Regions from separate parts of the Chromobacterium sp. CCUG 30098 genome, predicted to be linked through region 2. Evidence: riboswitches for the same ligand, from Rfam matches in the RefSeq annotation. Region 2 holds a riboswitch; the other holds the start of a gene.
What was found. Region 2 has a riboswitch for glycine ahead of QUG03_RS20980 (trimeric intracellular cation channel family protein). Riboswitches for the same ligand answer to the same signal wherever they lie in the genome.
Positions count from the first base shown of each region.

Region 1: linked by a shared signal. The riboswitch ahead of gcvT (glycine cleavage system aminomethyltransferase GcvT) and the one ahead of QUG03_RS20980 (trimeric intracellular cation channel family protein) in region 2 are both predicted to bind glycine.

Region 1 covers NZ_JAUCGS010000003.1:365,108-372,639, reverse strand. The annotation lists gene gcvP (aminomethyl-transferring glycine dehydrogenase) at 1-2,635, opposite strand, end outside; gene gcvH (glycine cleavage system protein GcvH) at 2,759-3,145, opposite strand; gene gcvT (glycine cleavage system aminomethyltransferase GcvT) at 3,219-4,307, opposite strand; glycine riboswitch at 4,349-4,445, opposite strand; glycine riboswitch at 4,460-4,551, opposite strand; gene QUG03_RS09960 (dihydroxyacetone kinase family protein) at 4,797-6,479, shown strand; gene QUG03_RS09955 (M15 family metallopeptidase) at 6,523-7,275, opposite strand; gene QUG03_RS09950 (amino acid permease) at 7,417-7,532, opposite strand, start outside.
Region 2 covers NZ_JAUCGS010000012.1:61,743-69,274, reverse strand. The annotation lists gene QUG03_RS20990 (aldehyde dehydrogenase) at 1-521, opposite strand, end outside; gene QUG03_RS20985 (LuxR C-terminal-related transcriptional regulator) at 687-1,472, shown strand; gene QUG03_RS20980 (trimeric intracellular cation channel family protein) at 1,507-2,121, opposite strand; gene QUG03_RS20975 (hypothetical protein) at 2,131-2,397, shown strand; glycine riboswitch at 2,441-2,623, opposite strand; glycine riboswitch at 2,625-2,711, opposite strand; gene QUG03_RS20970 (DUF3141 domain-containing protein) at 2,848-5,373, opposite strand; gene purU (formyltetrahydrofolate deformylase) at 5,468-6,334, opposite strand; gene QUG03_RS20960 (sarcosine oxidase subunit beta family protein) at 6,565-7,532, shown strand, end outside.

The DNA of each region.
Region 1 (7,532 bases), on a different contig from region 2:
CGTTCTGCACCTGGTCGATTTCCCGACGGATAGCCGCCATCGCCGCGATGAAGCGGTCCAGCTCGACCTTGGGCTCGGACTCGGTCGGCTCAATCATCAGCGTGCCCGGCACCGGGAAGCTCATGGTCGGCGCGTGGAAGCCGTAATCCATCAGCCGCTTGGCCACGTCCACTTCGGTCACGCCGCTGGCGGCCTTGAGCGGACGCAGATCGATGATGCACTCATGAGCCACCCGGCCGTTGGCGCCGGTGTACAGCACCGGGAAATGCTCGGCCAGCCGCGTCGCCACGTAGTTGGCGGACAGCAAGGCGTTCTCCGTGGCCTGCTTCATGCCTTCCGCGCCCATCATCGCGATATACATATAGGAGATGGGCAGGATGGAGGCGGAGCCGAACGGCGCCGCCGACACCGCGGTCTGGCCCGGCTGGGCGGTGGGCACCGAGGCCACCACGTGGTTGGCGATGAAGGGCGCCAGATGCGCTTTCAGGCCAATGGGGCCCATGCCCGGGCCGCCGCCGCCGTGCGGGATGCAGAAGGTCTTGTGCAGGTTCATGTGCGACACGTCGGCGCCGATGTCGGCCGGACGGCACAAGCCCACCTGGGCGTTGAGGTTGGCGCCGTCCATATACACTTGGCCGCCGTGCTGATGGATGATCGCGCAGATTTCGCGGATAGGCTGCTCGAACACGCCGTGGGTGGACGGATAGGTGATCATCAGCGCCGCCAGCTGAGCCGAATGCTGCTCGGCCTTGGCTTTCAGATCCGCAACGTCGACGTTGCCGGCCTCGTCGCAATCCACCACCACCACCTGCATATTCATCATCTGCGCGGTGGCCGGATTGGTGCCGTGGGCGGAGCGCGGAATCAGGCAGATATTGCGTTGGCCGTCGCCGCGCGACTCATGGTAACGGCTGATCGCCAGCAGGCCGGCGTACTCGCCCTGGGCGCCGGAATTGGGCTGCATCGAAATGATGTCGAAACCGGTGATCGCGCGCAGCTGCGTTTCCAGGCCGGCGATCATTTCCAGATAGCCCACCGTCTGTTCGCGCGGGGCGAACGGATGCATATTGGCGAACTCCGGCCAGGTGATCGGAATCATTTCGCTGGTGGCGTTCAGCTTCATGGTGCAGCTGCCCAGCGAGATCATCGAATGATTCATCGCCAGATCGCGGCTTTCCAGCTTCTTCATATAGCGCAGCATCTCGTGCTCGCTATGATGGGTGTTGAACACCGGGTGGCTCATGAAGGCGGATTCGCGCTTCAGTCCGACCGGAATCGCGTCGGCGGCCGCGGCGTCCAGCGCGGCGATGTCGGCGCTCTTGCCGGTGAATATTTCGATCAGACGAGCCAGATCGGCCTCGCTGGCCGCCTCGTGGAAGGCGACGCCCAGCACATTGCCGCCGGCGCGGCGCAGATTGTAGCCGGCGGCCAGCGCCGCCTGATACACCACCTCGGCCTTGGGCGCCTCAACCTGCACCGTGTCGAAGAAGCGGTCGAACACCAGCTTGCCGCCGGCGGCCTTGACCGCGTGGGCGAAAATGGCCGCCAGGCGGTGAATGCGGGCGGCGATGCGCTTGACGCCTTCCGGACCGTGGTACACCGCGTACATGCCGGCGATATTGGCCAGCAGCACCTGGCTGGTGCAGATATTGGAGTTGGCCTTTTCGCGGCGGATATGCTGCTCGCGGGTCTGCAGCGCCATGCGCAGCGCGGTCTTGCCCTTGGCGTCCACCGACACGCCGATGATGCGGCCCGGCGCAGAGCGCTTCATCTCGTCCTTGAAGGCGAAGTAAGCGGCGTGCGGGCCGCCGAAGCCCATGGGCACGCCGAAGCGCTGGGTATTGCCGATGGCCACGTCCGCGCCCATCTCGCCCGGCGATTTCAACGCCACCAAGGCCATGATGTCGGCGGCCACCACCGCCACCGCGCCCTTGGCCTTGACCGCGGCGATGTGCGGGGTCAGGTCGATCAGGTCGCCGGCTTCGCCCGGATATTGGAACAGGGCGCCGAAGTATTCGCCCTTGCCCGCCTCTTCCGGATGGCCCTGCACCAGCTCGAAGCCGAAGTACTTGGCGCGGGTCCGCATCACGTCCAGGGTTTGCGGCAGCACGCGGCTGTCTACGAAGAACCGGCCGGACTTGGCCTTGGACACGCGGCGCGCCATCGCCATCGCCTCGGCGGCGGCGGTGGCCTCGTCCAGCAAGGAGGCGTTGGCCAGTTCCAGACCGGTCAGGTCTATCACCATTTGCTGGAAGTTCAGCAAGGCTTCGAGACGGCCCTGGGCGATCTCGGCCTGATACGGAGTGTAAGCGGTGTACCAGCCCGGGTTTTCCAGCAGATTGCGCAGGATCACCGTCGGGGTCAGCACCGGGTAATAGCCCTGGCCGATGAAGGATTTATTGACCACGTTCTTGGCGGCGACGGCCTTCAGCGCGGCCAGCGCCTCGGCTTCCGGCATCGGATCCGGCAGCTCCAGCTTGCGGTTCAGGTGAATGTCGGCCGGCAGCGTCTGCGCCACCAGTTCATCGATGGAGGCCACGCCGATGGCGGCCAGCATTTGCTCGCGCTCGGCGTCGGACGGGCCGATGTGGCGGGAGATGAATTCTTTGCGGTTGAAAAGTTCGGAGAGAGACATGAGTACGGGACCTTCTGTGCTTGCCGTCCGCGCCGCGGCTTGCGCGGCCAATCGGGTGTTGCTGGATATCCGGGCGAAAAAAACGCCTCGCGGCCGATTAGGACTGCGAGGCGGTTTTCACCATCAGGCGCCAATTTCCTTGGCGTAGGCGGCGGCGTCCATCAGGGCGTCCAGGTCCGCCGGATCCGCCGGCTTGATCTTGAAGAACCAGCCAGCACCGTAGGGCTCGCCGTTGGCCAGTTCCGGTTCGGCTTCCAGTTCCTCGTTGATGGCCAGCACTTCGCCGGCAATCGGACAGTAGATGTCGGAAGCGGCTTTCACCGACTCCACCACGCCGGCCTGCTCTTCCTTGGCGAGCTTGGCGCCCACTTTCGGCAATTCGACGAAAACGATGTCGCCCAGCAGTTCCTGCGCGTGCTCGGTAATGCCCACGGTCACGGAGCCGTCGGCTTCCAGGCGCAGCCATTCGTGGCTTTCAACGTATTTGAGTTCGGCGGGGATGTTGCTCATGAGTGTCTCCAGTCAAATCCAGGTCTTAAACGATATTCCCGGCCGCGTCGCGCGGCCTGCCCAAGCACGCCGCTCAGGCGAAAACTTTTTTGCCGTTGCGCACGAACGGCATTTTGACCACGCGCACCTCGGTCAAGGTTCCGCGCAGGTCCACCAGCGCCGTATCGCCGGTGCCGGCCGGCACGCGCGCGATCGCGATGGAGTGTTTGAGGGTGGGCGAGAAGGTGCCGCTGGTGATCACGCCCTCGCCTACGCCTTCCACCACCACTTTCAGGCCTTCGCGCAGCACGCCGCGGCCTTCCAGCACCAGGCCCACTTGCCTGGTTTTCAGGCCGGCGGCTTTCTGCGCCTCCAGCGCCTTGCGGCCGATGAAATCGCGCTCCGCCGGTTCCCAGGCGATGGTCCAGCCCATGCCGGCCTCCAGCGGGGAAACGGTTTCATCCATATCGTGGCCGTAGAGATTCATGCCGGCCTCCAGGCGCAGCGTGTCGCGCGCGCCCAGGCCTATCGGCGCCACGCCGGCGGCCTGCAGTTGCTGGAAAAAGGCCGCGGCCTCAACGCCGGGCAGCATCACTTCCAGGCCGTCTTCCCCGGTGTAGCCGGTGCGGGCATAGAACCAATCGCCGGCGGGCTGGCCTTGGAAGGGCTTCAAGGCCTGGATGACGTCGGCGAGCTCGGGCTTGACCGCGCAGACCTTGGCGATGGCCTGCGGGCCCTGCACCGCCAGGATGGACAGATCGCGGCGCACCTTGATGTCCACGTCGAAATCCGCCTTGCGCCCTTCCATCCAGGCCAGGTCCTTGTCGGTGGTGCCGGCGTTGATCACCATGCGGTAGCCGTAGGAGGTCAGATAGACGATCAGATCGTCCACCACGGTGCCGTCGGGGGTGAGCATGCCGGAATACAGCGCCTTGCCTTCGAAGCCGAGCTTGGCCACGTCGTTGGCGATCAAGCGCTGCAGCCAGACTTTGGCGTCCGGGCCGCTGATGTCCAGCACCGTCATATGGGAAACGTCGAACATGCCGGCGTCGCTGCGCACGATCTCATGTTCCTTGAGTTGGGAGCCGTAATGGATGGGCATTTCCCAGCCGGCGAAATCGACCATCTTGGCGCCGGCGGCGATATGGGATTCAAACAGGGGGGTGCGTTTCGGGGCCGTCATCGGTGCGTCCTTAGCAAAAGCGTGTAGTGTTGCTCTATTCCCTACACCCCTCTGTCCCTGCACCTGAGATTTTCCGGCCTTGCGGCCGTTAGCCCCTTCGGTGGGCATCCGCGGATGCCGCTCTCCAGATTCGGCGAACTGGCTGCGGCCAGTCCGATGATGCAGTCCTTTTGCCTGAGCGATTGCGGGTGCGCTTGCGCCTTCGGCGGTGGCGCGGACGGCCACTCTCTCCTGCATGACGAGCCAGATTATGGTTGCTGGACCGGGGCTTGGCAAGCCGTGTTTATCTTCAACTTAAACAATGACTTAAAATATTCGAAACCGCAAAACATTGAACCAGCATTGCTTCGTTTAAGATCGATTACGAACATATTTCATTTCCTTATCGATCAAAAAATAGATGACCACCCCATTGCGCCGGCGCTGATCGTAAGATGACATCCATCTTGACCAAGCACGATCTCTATCCGATCTGGAAAGGAAACCGCGATGCGAAAACTGATCAACGATCCGCGCCATGTGGCGCGGGAGATGCTGGAAGGCCTGGCCGACACCCTGCCCGGCCTGGCGCTGCTCGAGGAAGAAAATGTCTTGCTGCGGGCGGACCTTCCCGCCGGCGGCCTGCGCGACAAGGTGGCGCTGATTTCCGGCGGCGGCAGCGGCCACGAACCGGCCCACGCCGGCTACATCGGCCACGGCATGCTGGACGCCGCCGCGGTGGGCGACGTGTTCACCTCGCCCAGCGTAGACACCGTGCTGGCGGCGATCCGCGCCGTCGCCGGCCCCAAGGGCGTGCTGCTCATCGTCAAGAACTACACCGGCGACCGGCTCAACTTCGGCCTGGCGGCGGAACTGGCCCGCGCCGAGGGCATCGCCGTCGACAGCGTGGTGGTGGCCGACGACGTGGCGCTTCGCGACACCGTGGAGCCGGCGCGCAGGCGCGGCATCGCCGGCACGGTGCTGGTGCACAAGATCGCCGGCGCGGCGGCCGCCTCCGGCGCCGGCCTGGCCGAGGTCGCCGCCGCGGCGCGGCAGGCTGCGGAACAGGTGGCCACCATGGGCGTGGGCCTGGGCGCCTGCACGGTGCCGGCCACCGGCCGCCCGGGCTTTCAACTGGACAGCGGGGAGGCGGAACTGGGCCTGGGCATACACGGCGAAGCCGGCGTGCGCCGCGTGGCGACGCCATCGGCCGCCGATTTGTGCGCGACGCTGCTGGACGCCATCTTGCAAGACCGCGGCTGGCGTTCGGGACACAGGGTGGCGCTGCTGGTCAACGGCCTGGGCGGCACGCCGCCGATGGAGCTGGCCATCGTCGCCCGCGCCGCGCTGGCGCATCTGCGCCTGCGCGGCCTACAGGTGGAACGCGCCTGGAGCGGCAACTTCATGACCGCGCTGGAAATGCCCGGCTGCTCCTTGTCCCTGATGGCGCTGGACGAACAGCGCCTCAACTGGCTGGATCAAACCACCCTGGCGCCGGCCTGGCCCGGCTCAGGCCGTCTGCCGGCGCAACGCCAGCTGCGCGCCGCGCCGCCGCGCGACGCTTTCACGCCCTCGGCCGCCGCGGCCGATCCCCGTTTGCGCGCCGCGGCCTGGGCCGCGGCCGACGCGCTGGACGCCGCCGAGCCGCTGTTGACCGAACTGGACGGCGCCGCCGGGGATGGAGATCTGGGCGTCAGCATGCAGCGCGGCGCGGCCGCGATCCGGGCCTTGCCCGACAGCGCCTGGAGCGACCCCGCCACGGCGCTGCGCGCGGTCGGCCAGGCCTTGCGCCAGGCCATCGCCGGCAGCTCCGGGCCCTTCTACTCCACCGCCCTGCTGCGCGCGGCGCGGCGGCTGGACACGACGACCCCGCCCACCCCGAAGGACTGGGCGGCCGCCTTTCTGGACGGCGTCGCCGCCGTCGCGGAACTGGGCGGTGCGCAAGTGGGCGACCGCACCATGCTGGACGCCTTGTCCCCCGCCGCCGACGCTTTCGCCTCCGCCCTGGACGCCGGACAGGCTCCGGAGACGGCCTGGCGTTCGGCGCTGACAGCGGCGGAGCGCGGCTGCGCGGCAACCGCCTCCATGCGGCCGCGCCTGGGCCGGGCCAGCTATCTGGGCGAACGGGCGCTGGGCGTGCCGGACGCGGGCGCCAGCGCCGCGCTGGTCTGGTTGAAGGCGCTGACCGGCTAGCGCCAGGCCATGGGCCGCTGCGCCCGCGCGGCGGCCCTGGCGATCAGGCCGGCCTCTCCGGCTCGGCCTCCATCGACGGATAGATCCAATCCACGCCCAGCGCCTGCCCCCACAGGCAGTCGCCCAGATCGTAATGCCACCATTCCTCGGCATAATTGCTGAAACCGGCCTGCTTCATCAGATTGAACAAGACGCGGCGATTGTGACGCACCGTCAGCCAGCGCTCGGAGGAAAAACCCAGGGCCGGATCATGCGGCGCTTCGAAGAAATCGGTGCGCGACGCCGGCTCCGCCGCGTCGAAGGCCGTGCCGAAATCGCAGATCTCGCCCGTGTCCATCCGGCAGATCGCCAGGTCCACGGCGCCGCCGGAATTGTGCGGCAACACCGCGAAACGGGCGGTGTCGTCCGGGTGGGCGGCGAACAGTCGCGCCTGCCGCTCCACCGCCGCCGCGTCCCAGTCCGGGTGCGCGGCGCGCACATCGTCCAGCACCATCTGAAACAGATCCGCCTGGGTTTCACGGCTACGGTAGGCGTCGAACAGCAGCAAGCCGTACTCCGGCGCCAGCCGCGCCGCCGTCTCGCGCAAACGGCGCGCGACAAAGGAGCGCGCCGACATGCCTTCGGCGCAGCCTTTGCGGCCGGCGCGGTAATAGCTGTTTTCCGGAAACAGGCCGTCCGCGCGCTCAAGCGCGCAGGGCGCGTTCTCCGCCCGCATCCGCGCCAGCGTCTGCGCGTCCGGCAGCGGATAGGTGAAATCGATGGCGACGAGCGCGTGATCGGCGGCGCTTATCCTCATGGCAACTCCCGGTCTGAAAGCAAAGCGCCCTAGTAGGCCACCAGCCGGCGGCATAGGCAAGCCCGTTGACTCATGACGATAGGCTTGCGCAAAAAGAAAACGCGGCCTAAGCCGCGTTTGGGATCCGACATCGCCTCTCCTTCATGAAGGATCGGCGTAACGCTCCTTCACCTGCCAGACATAGACCGGCAAGCCCAGCAGCAGCAGAATCATGCCCCACATCACGATGTCGGCGCCGGAGCCGTACAAGGCCCAGA
Region 2 (7,532 bases):
GCCATGTCCAGCGGGAAATTCCACGGGATCACCGCCGCCGCCACGCCCAGCGGTTCCCGGGTGATCAGGGCCAGCGCGTCGTCGGCGCCGGGGGCGGCCTCGCCGTACAGCTTGTCGGCGGCTTCGGCGTACCAGTCGAACACGCCGGCGGCGCCCGGCACATCGATATGGAGCGCATCGGCAATGGGCTTGCCGATGTCCAGGCAGTCCAGCAGCGCCAGTTCGTCGCCATGCCGGCGGATCAGCGCCGCCAGTTTTTGCAGCACGGTCTTGCGCTGGCGCGGGTGACAGCGCGACCAGACGCCGGATTCGAAGCTGGCGCGGGCGGCCCGCGCCGCCCGTTCGACATCGGCCTCGCCGCAGCGGGCGATCTCGGCCAGGGGCCGGCCGTGGATGGGGCTGATGTCGGTGAAGGTGCGCCGGTCGGCGGCGGGCACGAAGCGGCCGTTGATGAAGGCGAGGCAAGGCGAGCGCAAATCGGCGGCGCGGTCTTGCCAGTAGGACAGATCCTGCGTGGGCATGGCGATCACTCCTGTTCAGGCGGCGCGACGGGGTGGGGGAAGCGCTCACATCACGGCTGGTCTTGTCGCGCAGGCTGGAGCCATACTAGTCAGTCCCCTTGGCGGCGGACATCACGCGAAAGCGTTAGAGCGGAAGGCGGGACTAACCTGATCGGGGTAGCTGGCATGCAGCTGAATGTGGCGGATCTGGTGTTTCACCAGCAATTGGGGCGCTTGTTGGACGGCGTCGACAACGCGGCCTTTTGGCAAGGGTTGGCCGCGTTTCTACGGGAACGCCTGAGTTTCGATACCTGGGTGGCGGTGCTGTTTCGCCAGGAGGCGCCGCCGTGGGTGCTGGCGGATCACGCGGCCAATTACGCCGCCGACGATTTGTTCGCCGACTACCGGCGCGGCCTGTATCTGCTGGACCCGTTTTACGGTTTTGCGCTGAAGCGCCCGGCCGCCGGCGTGTACCGGCTGGACGAGGTGGCGCCGGACCGTTTCCGGGAGACGGAGTACTTTCGCCGTTACTTTTCGCGCAATGTGGTGGCGGATGAAATCCAGTTTCTGCAAGTGTTGCCGGAGGGCGTGCTGTCCCTGTCCCTGGGCAGCAAACGCCGCTTCAGCGAGCAAGAATTGGGCGTTTGCAATCTGTTCGCGCCCTGGCTATTGCCCTTGTCGCGGCTGGCCGCGCGTATGGACGAAGGGCTGCGTCAGCCGGCGGCCAGGGCGGGCAGGCAGAGCCGACGGGAACTGGAGGAGGAGCTGCGCGCGCAGGGCTCCTCGCCGTTGACCAAGCGGGAGGTGGAGGTGGCGCTGCTGATACTCGGCGGCCACTCCACCAAGGGCGTGGCGCGCGAGCTGGGCATTTCGCTGGAAACCGCCAAGGTGCACCGCCGCCATCTGTACGCCAAGCTGGGCGTGTCCAGCCAGGCGGCCTTGTTCCTGCTGCTGGCGGGGATTCAAGCCTGATGCCGCGGCGCGGCGGTGAAACAGCTAGGGTTAGTTAATGCAGGTCGTGCCGATACATGAACACCGGCAGCCTCCATTCGCGCCAGATGGCGGCCAGACGGATGGCGAGGCCGACGGCGAAGCTGGCCAGCACGTTGAGATCGTGCGGCACGCCCAGCTTTATCAGGCCCAGGTAGAGCAGGGCCACGGCGAAGGAGACGCTGGCGTACAGCTCCTGGCGGAAGACCACCGGCACGCGGTTGCACAGCACGTCGCGCAGGATGCCGCCGGCAATGCCGGTGATCATGCCGGCCATCACCACCACCACCGGGTGGTAGTCCATGGACTGGGCCACGCCGCAACCTATGATGGTGAAGGCGATCAGGCCCAGCGCGTCCAGCACCAGGAATACACGGCTCAGGCGTTTCATATAGCGGGCCACGAACACGGCGGCCAGGCCGCCGGCGATGACCAGGCCGACGTATTCCGGGTGTTGGGTCCAGCCTATCGGGTAGCGGCCCAGCACGATGTCGCGCACGGTGCCGCCGCCCAGGGCGGTGAGGAAGGCGATGACGGTAACGCCGAAGATGTCCATATTGCGGCGGCCGGCCGCCAACGCGCCGGTCATCGCTTCCGCGGTGATGGCGATCAGATAGATCAGGGTAAGCATGTAGTTGCAATGGTCAAACAGGCTGGCGCCGAGATGCGCGGCGAAGCCGGGTGGGAAAATGGGTTGGCAATGGGCGGGCCATGCCAGGTGGCGCGCAGCCTGGGCAAGCGTTTCGAACACGGGTTTTCCTTGAGAGCTGGTGCACGATCTGCTGCGCTGCGACGATACGGCGTTGAAACCCGCTTCGAAATGCTCATGTACCACGTGTACATTCCGCTTTCTCAGCTGTTTTCGCCTTGTCTCGTCCTTGCTCGCGAGATCGTGAGCACGTTCTGAGCACGGCCGGCGGGCTGCGCATGGGCGCGGCGCTGCCGGCATTGCCTCTCCCCTTGTCCTTTTACCTGAGAGTTAGATGACGGGCGCGGCCTCAGTGCGGGCCTTGCCGGGTGTCACTTGCCCCTTCGGTGGGCGGCTAAGGGCCGGTCACATCATCCGACGCGCTCTCGCTGAAGCGTAGCAGATGATGAACGGGCGCTTAGGGCCTCTCTCCAATCGGCTGGTATCCATGGGCTGCGGTACTGTTGCCTGAGCGATTATGGGAGTTTGCGTCTTCGGCGGGGGCGCATGCCCCTCTCTCCCGCAGCAGGCAAGGATATTAGCGTTTGCTGTATTGTTCAGTCAACGACTGTATACGTGGGGCGAGGCAAAAATGTTGCAGTGCGGTATCGACATGAAAACGCCCGGACGGCGGTTTGGCTGTCCGGGCGTTTTTGCGCTGGCTGATGCTTAGTTGCTCGGCGTTTTGGGCTTGGCCGCGTCCTTGCCGGCGGCGGGTTTGCGCGCGGCCGGGGTTTTGGCTGCGGGGGCTTTGGCCACGCTGGCTTTGCCCGCGGGCGCTTTGGCGGTTTTGGCCGCCGGGGGCTTGCCGGGCGCCGGCTTGGCCGCGGCCGGTTTGCTGCTGGCGGGTTTGGCGGCAGCGGCGCTGGGCTTGCCGGCGGTGGGTTTGGCCGGGGCTTTGGCGGCCGGCTTGCGCGGCGGCGCCGCTTTCTTGGCGGGCGCGCTGGCCTTGGCGGCGGGGGCCGCGGCGGGAACGGTTGAGGCTGCCGCTATGGCCGGCTCGGCGGGCGGCAGGATGGCCGGCGCCGCCGGCGCGCGGGTGTCCAGTTGCAGCGCGTGGGCCGCTTGGTCCAGCCTGAGCTGTTGTTCCGGGGCGATGTCGCCGCTGAGCGCCAGCAGTTCATGCGCCAGCTGCCAGGCCTGGCGGCGGCGGTGTTCTTCCGGCAGCAGCTTGGGCAGGCCGGCCAGCGCGCGGGCTTCGTCCAGCCGCACCAGGAAAACCTGCTTGCGGGCGATGTCTTTCAGCTCCATCAGGGTCAGCGGGTATTCGTGGCGGATGTCGCGCATGATGCGGCGGATGGCGTTGAACGGGCGCTCGTCTATGATGCCGCGGCCAATCGCCACATAGGTGAGCAAGCGCACGAAGCCGTCGGCCAGGGAGCCGCTTTCGTAAGCGGGGTCCAGCACCTGGCGCTTGAGTTGTAGCCTTTCCTGTTTGTTCCAGCTGTCGCAGCGGGCGGCGCGGGCTTCGCGCGCGGGCTGCACGCCCACGACGGAGGCCAGCCACGGGGATTCGTACACGGCTTTGAAGCAGTGTTCGGTGGCGGCGTCGCGCAGGTCGCGGTAGCGGTCCAGGCTTTGCGTCATCCAGCCGGACCACTGTTCTTGCAACCGCCACAAGGGGTTGTCCGCGCTCACCGGCTGGCGGTGGGCGCGCACGTATTCCGCGGCGGGTTTGAGCCAGCCGAGCCAGGGATTGAGCGGGGAGATCAGCGTGCGTTCCAGCCGCGCCGGGTTGAGCTGGCGCAGCCATTGGGCGCTGGCTTCGTTGCTGACGGCGCGCACGGCCGGGGAAACGAAACGGTTGTAAATGCCCTGGTTGATTTCGGAGACGCGGCGCACCGCTTCAAAGGCGCGTTCGTCTTCGCGGCCGTCGTCCAGCGCCAGGATGTCGGCCACTTCGCGGGCTTCGAAACGGATGATGTAGCGGCCCTTGATGTATTCCTGGCCGGGGGTGTTGGGCGCCACGTCCTCGATGACGGCCTCGTACAGGCCGGGGGCCAGCACGTCGATCAGGTCCAGCGCGCTGGCGAATTCGCTGTGTTCGCGGTTGGCGATGCCGGCGGAGACGAAGATGCCCAGGTGGCCCACCTTGTTGTGCAGGCAGTAAATGATGGTTTGTTCGTTGTCGCGGATGTCTTCCGCGTTGTCGTACAGGTCCGGTATCCAGTTCAGCGCTTGCTGCGGTGGGGTGATGTTGTCGCCCCAGGAGGCGAACACGATGATGGGGGAGCGGATGTTGCGCATGTCCACGCGGTGCTGGTCGCTGCTGACGATCTTGCCTTCCACCAGGTGGTTGCCCACGAAGAGCTGCTGGGAAATCCATTCCATTTCCTGCTTGTTCAGCAGGTAGTGGCCGCCCCACCAGCGTTCAAAGCCCAGATAGCGTTCGCGCTCGGTGTCCACCTTGGCGTACAGATTGTAGGGCTTCTTCCACAGGGTGTTGGCCGGGTCCAGCTTTTCAAAGTTGTTGACCAGGTGGGCGCCGTCGAACTTGCCGTTGCCCAGATCGCCGGCCAGGGAGGCGGTCCAGGTGCCGCCCAGCATGCCGCCGGAGTAGCGCATCGGGTATTTGCCGGTGACGCCGGCCCAGTAGGACAGCGGGGTGCCGGCCAGCAGGATGGGGCCGCACAGCTCCGGCGCCACCGAGGCCAGCATGGCCAGCGCCCAGCCGCCCTGGCAGTTGCCGATGACGAAGGGCTTGCCGTCGCTGTCCGGGTGCAGTTCCCTGACCTTGCCGAGGAAGACGTATTCGGCGCGGCTGACGCTTTCTATGGTCTGGCTGGGCACCGGCTGGGGGAAGAACATGATGAAGTAGCAGGGGTGGCCCTGTTGCAGCGCGATGCCGATTTCGCTGTCCATCTTGAAGCCGCCGATGCCGGGGCCGTGGCCGGCGCGCGGGTCTATCACCACGAAGGGGCGCAGCGCCGGATTGGTGGCCGGGCAGCCGGCCGGCGGCAGGATGGCGGCCAGCGCATAGTTGGCCGGGTCCGGCAGGCTGCGGCCGTCCAGGATGATTTTGTAGTCGAACACCAAGACCGGCGGCTTGCCGCTTTGCACGTGTTGCAGATAGTCCGCGCCGCGGTCATGCAGCACGTCCCAGTAGAGGATGCTGCGCTCGCAGGCGTCGCGCCAGTAGTCGGCGACCGGGTTGGGGGAGAAGAGCTTGGACCAGACGGCTGTTTGCGACCACATACGGCACCTCTTGGTTGGTATGACGGATAACTGGCTACTGTACCCTGCTTTTGTTGCGTTGCAATAGACAAAGTTCCTGCCAGGCGAACAACTGTCAGCGCAACACCACAGTGCGCCGCTCGGTGATGAAGACGCGCCGCTCCAAGTGGCTGCGCACCGCGCGCGCCAGCGCCTGGCACTCCATGTCGCGGCCGGCGGCCTGCAATTGCTCCGGGCTGTAGGCGTGGTCCACCCGTTCCACCACTTGTTCGATGATCGGGCCTTCGTCCAGATCGTCGGTGATGTAGTGGGCGGTGGCGCCTATCAGTTTGACGCCGCGCTCGTGCGCCTGCTGATACGGCCGGGCCCCCTTGAAGCCGGGCAGGAAGGAGTGATGGATATTGATGGCGCGGCCGGCCAGTTTTGCGGCGGAGGCGCTGGAGAGCACCTGCATATAGCGGGCCAGCACCAGCAGTTCCGCCCGGCTGTCCTCCATCAGCGTCAGCAGCGCGGCTTCCTGGCGCGGCTTGTTGTCCGGGGTGAGCGGCAGGTGGTGGAAGGGCAGGCCGTAGGCTTCGGCGATGGGGGCGAGGTCGCGGTGATTGGAGACGACGGCGGCCACCGTCATGTCCAGATCGCCCATCTTCTGGCGATAGAGCAAATCGTTCAGGCAGTGGTCCAGTTTGGACACCATGATCAGCACCCGCGCGCGTTGGCGCCGGTCGTGCAGCCGCCATTGCAGGTCTTGATAGTGGCCGCTCATCCGCGCCATGCCGTCGGCCAGCCGTTCCGGGGCGAAGTCCGGCCGCTCCGGGTGGAAGACGCAGCGCACGAAGAAGCGCCGGCTGCGGGCGTCGTCGAACACCGCCAGTTCATCGATATAGCAGCCTTGCTGCTCCAGCAAGGCGGAGAAGCCGGCCACCTGGCCGGAGGCGCTGCGGCAGGCGAAGCTGAGCACGTAGGAGGGGGCGTCTGAGGTCATTGGCGTGTCCTGTTTGTGGGGCGGCACGGGCCAATCTAGGCCTTGTCCCGCGCGCGCGCTGTCCGCCATGCGTCCGCTTTGCGTGGATTTTGGACATCGCCGTGTCGCGTGCGGGCAAGAGGCCGTCCTTTCCAGCCAAATGCGCCGGCGGCGTCGCCCTGAGAATGAGGCCTTCCTCAACCTCGACAGCAGCGGCGCGGGCCCATGGCGGCCCGGCGGCGGGAGCGCAGATGGCAAACCGATATTCGCTGTGGAGCCTGATCCGGCACGGGCTTGGGCATCACCAGGGCTGGCAGCCGGCCTGGCGCAGTCCGCAGCCGGAAAGCAGCTACGACGTCATCATCGTCGGAGGCGGCGGCCACGGCCTGGCCACCGCCTATTACCTGGCCCGCATGTACGGCGTCCGCAAGGTGGCGGTGCTGGAAAAAGGCTATTTGGGCGGCGGCAACACCGCGCGCAACACCACCATCATCCGCTCCAACTATCTGTGGGACGAGTCTTCGCAGCTGTACGAGCACGCGCTCAAGCTGTGGGAGGGCCTGTCCCAGGAGTTGAACTTCAATGTGATGTTCAGCCAGCGCGGAGTGATGAACCTGGGCCACAGCCTGCAGGACATGCGCGACATCGAGCGCCGGGTCAACGCCAACCTGCTCAACGGCGTGGACGCCGAGGTGCTGTCCCCGCGGGAGATCAAGGAGCGGGTGCCCTTGATCGCCATCGGCGGCGACGTCCGCTATCCGATCCTGGGCGCCAGCTATCAGCCGCGCGGCGGGGTGGCGCGCCATGACGCGGTGGCCTGGGGTTTCGCCCGCGCCGCCAGCGAATTGGGCGTGGACATCATCGAGGAATGCGAGGTGACCGGCTTGTTGATCGAGGGCGGCCGGGTGCGCGGGGTGCGAACCGGGCGCGGCGAGATCCGCGCCGACAAGGTGGGCTGCGTGGCCGCCGGCAACAGTTCCACGCTGGCGCGGATGGCCGGCTTGCGGCTGCCGCTGGAAAGCCACCCCTTGCAGGCCTTTGTGTCCGAATCGCTGAAACCCTGCCTGGACACGGTGGTGATGTCCGGCGCGGTGCACGGCTACATCAGCCAGTCGGACAAGGGCGAACTGGTGATAGGCGCGGGCATAGACAGCTATCTGGGTTACGGCCAGCGCGGCAGCCCGCATGTGATCGAGCACACGGCGGCGGCCATCGTCGA